Pseudobacteriovorax antillogorgiicola: one gene and its partner. The protein of the gene in region 1 interacts with the protein of each later gene in a pairwise test. Links are inferred from orthologs where the notes say so. Each region holds a gene or a part of one and is shown in the gene's direction. Other genes may lie near its edges.

Region 1 (2,973 bases):
AAGTGCACCGCAGCCTAGGTATATCCCTGGGAGTTTATAGTGTATCAAGCTCAAGTAAAGCCCTAGAACTAGAATCGCGAACTTGAATAAGCCGAGCAACAAGGCCAGCGGCTTTTGCGCCCGACTGACCTGCCCTTTCGATGCCCGTACGGTCATCAGAGCAAGAAATCCCATGGTCATAATATTGAGGGCAAAAAGCAAGAAACCGATCATGAGAGCCAGAGCTTCCAATGGCTTCAAAAACTGAAGCCCGCCAACCAAGATGACAAGTCCAACGAAACCAAGAGACATTAATATAGGTTTGAAGTTCATGATCCTGATCCCTCGTTTTTATCTCTATTCTGTGCTCGAATCATTATGCGAAACATGACATACCAGGATCTGATGATGAGAATCAAGCCCAAAAGGTATGTTACTATGGACCAGGTGAAATCTCTGGGATAATTCTCGTCCAGCCAGTCTCCAGCAAACCAAGCAGCGATAATGTAGGTAATCGACTCAAAGTTTGCACCCACGACTAATGCGTACATTCGATATTTTTCTTGCGGCTTCATAAGCTCCCTAATTCATTGACTTATCCACAGGTACTGCGATCTGTAAACTCTTGTTTCTATTGAACTTTTAGTGAATCTTTTAACCTTGATTGGGACATCAAACTTATGGTACTTTTCCTGTTTCGTAGACATGCCTATACGCGTCGTCCAATCTCGGAGCATATAACCCAGGAATCTCCTAATGCAAACGCTCTTTCCTCCAGAGTCTGGTGAGTCAAACGAATCCAGCAAAAATCTCGACCCTAAGCAAAGCCCCTGGCTAAAAATTAAGCAGCAGCTTAAAGAGCTTATCGAGCCTGATGAGTTTGACAAATGGATCGCACCCCTCGACTCTAAATCTCACAGTGACGACGAAGTGGTTATATCTCTGCCCGATATGACTTCCTACCAAGTGATCTTGGATCGCTTTATAGATCAATTTGACTACTGCAAAGCAACCCTAGGGCTTCAGGTTTTCTTCCGGTTCGAGATAGAAGGCACCGAGTCTACGGCCTCTGAAGTTTTTGAAGATGATAGCTCTACGCTTAATGAACTTCTAAGCCACAACGAAGTTTCCGACCCCGACCCACAACCTGACTACACGAGAGAGCCTTCAAGTCCGGTGTCAAGAGCACTCACCCATCACTCTCAGCTCAACACCGAATACACGTTCCAAAACTTTGTTAACGGCCCGAGTAATCAGTTCGCTCATGCTTCTTGCCTCGCGGTAGCAGATGCTCCAGGTCAACACTACAACCCGCTATTTCTATATGGCAGCACCGGCTTGGGCAAAACCCACCTACTCCACGCTGTTGGCAATAAAGTGCTGAAAGTCAAAGAAAATGCCGTCATTACCTACATCACTAGCGAACGATTCATGAACGAAATGATATACTGCCTTCGTTTTAATAAGATGTGGGACTTTCGTCGCAAGTACCGAAACTGCGACGTTCTGTTGGTTGATGATATCCAGTTCATCTCTGGTAAAGAACGGACTCAAGAAGAATTTTTCCATACCTTCAACGCCTTGTATGAAGCCAAAAAACAGATTGTTGTGACATCAGATATTTTTCCCCAGGACATTCCAGACATAGAAGACCGTCTACGAAACCGCTTCCAATGGGGGCTGATAGCCGATATTCAACCACCAGATATTGAGCATCGTGTCGCTATTCTGATGAACAAAGCCGACAAGCAAGGAGTACCACTAAGTCAGCATGTCGCTGAATATATTGCAAACCACGCAAAAGGTAATGTGCGCGTCTTGGAGGGAGCACTCCGGCGAGTGGCTGCGTTTGCTGCACTGCAAGGGGTCCCGATTGATATTGAACTGGCATCCCAGATTCTCCAAGATGTCCTTGGTGACACTGGCACTAAGAATATTACTATCGAGAGCATTCAAAAAATTGTCGCTGAGCACTTCAAAGTCAGAGTCGCCGACCTGAAGTCTAAGAAACGGCAACGAGCCTTCTCAATCCCCCGGCAAATTGCTATGTTTCTGTCTCGCAATCGCACACAGTCATCTTTTCCAGAGATTGGCGCTGGTTTTGGTGGTAAAGACCACACCACTGTCATGCACGCTGTCAAGAAAATCGAGCAGGATAAGAAACGTGACATAGAGGTAAAAACCCATATTGAAGCCATTGAACGCAAACTTGACCAACTACATTAACCAGTTCGACGCTGTGGATAAGCTGTTGAAAACCTATGGACAAGCCGTGGATAAGTTCAGGTGAAAAAGTTATCCACATTTTTATCCCTAGCTTATCCCCCGAGTTATCCATAACTTAACCACAGGCTGCGACCATGATTTTTAATAATATATTAGGCACTTACAATCTTATCCACAAAATCAAGCCTACAACTACTATTACTACTATTTAAAGAGATAACTATTTATTTATCTAATAACAGGCAACGGAGCTCAGATGAAAGTTAGCATTGGAAAAAGCCAGCTCAGCACAGCTACCACCAGATCCCAAGGTGCTATCTCAGAACGAAGCCTAGCCCAGATTGGGCTCCGGGCAGAAGACGGTCGGTTGCATGTCTCAGTAGCGGATCGAGTTCTTGTGATTTATTGCAGTATGGAATGTACAGTTCATGAAGACGGTGAGTCATTTGTTCCAGCTAGACTGTTCGCGGATGTCGTTCGCCAGTTACCTGACGGGCCTGTCATCTTAGAACTCACAGGCAGCTTTTTAACAATCACTGCTGGAGAACGAGGTGAATTCGAAATGAAGCTGCCTCGCATTGACTCTAAGGTTTGGAGAGAGCCCCCTAGCATCAACTCCAGTAACACTGCTGAGCTTCCTACCGAGAAACTTTCCTATATGATCGATCAGGTTCAGTTTTGTGTCGCGCACGAATCTCCTCGTAACTATGGGGCAGTAGGATTCCTTCACAAACCCGAAGGCAATAGAATGCGCTTAGTTGGCACAGA
Region 2 (2,925 bases), 150 kb from region 1 along the record:
TAAAAAGTCTGACTGGGGAACTAAAAAACTAGCTTACCCAATCAAGAAAAACTTCCGTGGTCACTACGCGTTCTACGATCTAACAGCAAGCCCCGATAGCATTGCTGAGTGTGAGCGACTTCTTCGTATTGACGAAAATGTCCTTCGCTATTTGGTTGTAAAGATCGACGAAGACGTAAATGTGGAAGAGCGACGAGCTGAGCTAGCTAAGCTTGACGCACAGCAGTCTGAGGAGAAGTAATCATGAGACTTATCTTGAACCAAAACGTTGACTCCCTTGGCAACATTGGTGACATCGTTAAAGTAAAAGCAGGATATGCACGTAACTACCTGATTCCTCGCGGCATCGCGTCTGTTGCTAACGAAGGCAATGAAAAAGCATTGAATCAGCAACTCAAGGTTCTTGAGAAGAAAAAAGCTGAGCTTCTTGCTGAGGCGAAGAAGGCTGCTGCAGCTATTGAAAAAACTTCTGTGACAGTAACCAAGCAAGTTGGCGAAGACGAAAGAATCTTCGGATCTGTCACTACGGCTGAACTTGAAGAGCTGTTGATCGCTGAGGGTATCACGGTCAACCGCAAGGACATCAAGCTTGACGAAGAAGTTCGTAAAGTAGGTGTTTACGCCGCTTCAGTTAAAGTACATCCTGAAGTTGTCGCTAAATTCAAAGTTTGGGTTGTTGCCCAGTAAAAATAGGCGCTCCGATTCTGGGGCGCACTATGCTTCCTCAGGATCGCAGAGTTGACAGACTTAGATTTGAGTACAGATCAGCATCAGGTGAGTGGCAAATTACCTCACTCGGTGGATGCTGAAAAGGCTGTCTTGGGCTCTATCCTCCGTGACTCTGAGACCTTGTCAGTGGTGGAAGGGGTTCTGGAGCCCCGACACTTCTTTATTGATTCCCATCGCAAGATTTATGAAGCTATTTTTACGCTTTCATCGGCCGGTGAGTCGGTTGATATTGTGACGGTCGCAGAAAAGCTCCGTGAACTTCAGGAAGACGGCAAGCAGCTTGGCCCGTCATACCTTGTGGATCTTACCGAAAACTGTCCTGTTACACAGAATGTTGAGCACTATGCAAAGATAGTTAGGAACCACTTCTATCGCCGAGGCATCATTACATCATGTGAAGATGTGATTCAGGGTGCGAAAAGCTTTGACGGCTCCATTGAGTCGTTTATCGAGAAGGTGGAAAAGCAGTTTCTAGCTATTGCGTCAGAGTACGACAGCCAAGGTATCGTGACGGCAGACCGCGTTCTTGAATCGACGATTGAAGATATTCAGAAAAAACTGGAATCAGATGGTTCGTTAAGTGGTGTCACCACCGGCTTTAACGATCTTGATGCTCTGACTGGTGGTCTCCAGCCCAGTGACTTGATTATTCTAGCAGCTCGGCCTGGTATGGGTAAAACAGCATTGGTTCTGAATGTGGCCACGAATGCGGTTCTCGCTGGCAAGTCTGTCGTAGTGTTCAGCTTGGAGATGAGTAAAGAACAGCTCATGGCCAGGGTCTTGTCGAGTGTAGCGAGAGTCGACTCGTCGCGGTTGCGCAAGGGAGACCTTTCGGATGAAGAGCAAGATCGCTTGATGGAAGGTGCGCGTCGTATTTATGAGTGTAAGGATGCCTTAGGGATTGATGAAACACCTGGTATTTCTCTTATGGAACTTAGGTCTCGGTGCCGACGTTTTCACAAAGAGAATGGCGTCGATATGATTATTATCGACTATTTGCAGCTCATGTCTGGTTCATCACAAGCAAAGTCAGAGAGCCGTGAGCGTGAGATATCCGAAATCTCCATGGGCTTGAAAAATCTGGCCAAGGAATTGGGTGTGCCCGTGATCGCTTTGGCACAGCTTAATCGTGGTCCAGACTCTAGACCGGATAAACGTCCAAAGCTTTCAGATCTACGAGAATCAGGGTCGATGGAGCAGGACGCCGATATGATCTTTTTTGTCTATCGAGACGAGTACTACAATCCAAATTCAGAGATGGCAGGGATTGCCGAGTTGCTGGTCGCAAAAAACCGGCACGGTTCTCTTACTACTATCAAATTGGCCTACCAGCCTAACTATGTCTCATTCCAGAACCTCTTCCACGAATCGGACGACGCCTAGATTGAGTTTTTAGGATCGAGCTCAATAGCATCTAAATCCCGTAGAGCTTTATCTTTTTTCTGAGTGTGTTGCGATTGATGCCGAGGATCTTAGCAGCTTGGACTTGATTTCCACCCACTCGGCGCAGTATCTGAATAAGCAGCGGCTTTTCCACCTTGGACATGATCAGCTCATGGACATTTTCCGGATAAAAAGTACCAATTTGATCTAGGAAGCGCGATATTTTTAGCTCTACCACGTCTTCGATCGAGTATTTATCCAAGCGCTTGATCAAATCCACATCATCGATATTGATGCCGCGAGATGTCATATTCGCTGGTTTACTGGGAATCTGAGACTGTGACGATGAAGAGCCCTGGCCTGGACGAGGGGTCTGGGAGATGATTTGATCCACTAGTAATCCATCCAAAAAAGAAACCGACGATACCCGGTGCTGTCTGACCCTGCAAGAACAGGTGACGTTTTTTTATCAAGGCGGGGGATAGGCTGTCAACTTTCTGATGGAATTTAAAGATCTTGCTTGCTCGGCAGGCTTTTCCCATTTTTCGCAGAAGGGCCTGCGTTACAATCTTTAATAGTGAAACAAGCAATAGGTCACACTAACGTGTTATCATCTCTCAACTTTGCCCCTACGAAAGCCTTGATATGAATAAACTGGCGATGTAAAACCTTTTGAAGCAGTTTAACTATAGGATTTCTAGGCGGTATGGAAGTTAACCAAGAATCAAATCAAGCACCAAAATCAGCGAACGATAGCGATGCTCAAGAAGACAGTCGTGACAACCAGGATGCCAAGGCTCAAACAGCTGAGGT

Evidence for each region. The genes of interacting proteins can lie anywhere in the genome.
Region 2: the proteins of dnaA (region 1) and dnaB interact in binary tests that used the Escherichia coli proteins (3 or more experiments, as listed by UniProt). The link is inferred for Pseudobacteriovorax antillogorgiicola from one-to-one orthologs.

The regions. Positions count from the first base shown.
Region 1 is NZ_FWZT01000001.1:431,736-434,708, forward strand. Bases 24-2,970 are described here. They hold dnaA (chromosomal replication initiator protein DnaA), read left to right. Parts: upstream 24-735; coding sequence 736-2,205; downstream 2,206-2,970. Other genes in these bases: B9N89_RS02150 (hypothetical protein), read right to left, coding at 24-312; B9N89_RS02155 (hypothetical protein), read right to left, coding at 309-554; dnaN (DNA polymerase III subunit beta), read left to right, coding at 2,462-2,970. Also shown: more of B9N89_RS02150, read right to left, coding at 1-23; more of dnaN, read left to right, coding at 2,971-2,973. UniProt on the Escherichia coli protein: Plays an essential in the initiation and regulation of chromosomal replication. Binds in an ATP-dependent fashion to the origin of replication (oriC) to initiate formation of the DNA replication initiation complex once per cell cycle.
Region 2 is NZ_FWZT01000001.1:277,434-280,358, reverse strand. What follows is about bases 27-2,925. They hold dnaB (replicative DNA helicase), read left to right. Parts: upstream 27-738; coding sequence 739-2,112; downstream 2,113-2,925. Other genes in these bases: grpE (nucleotide exchange factor GrpE), read left to right, coding at 2,819-2,925; B9N89_RS01450 (helix-turn-helix domain-containing protein), read right to left, coding at 2,144-2,506; rplI (50S ribosomal protein L9), read left to right, coding at 244-687; rpsF (30S ribosomal protein S6), read left to right, coding at 27-241. Outside these bases: more of rpsF, read left to right, coding at 1-26. UniProt on the Escherichia coli protein: The main replicative DNA helicase, it participates in initiation and elongation during chromosome replication. Travels ahead of the DNA replisome, separating dsDNA into templates for DNA synthesis.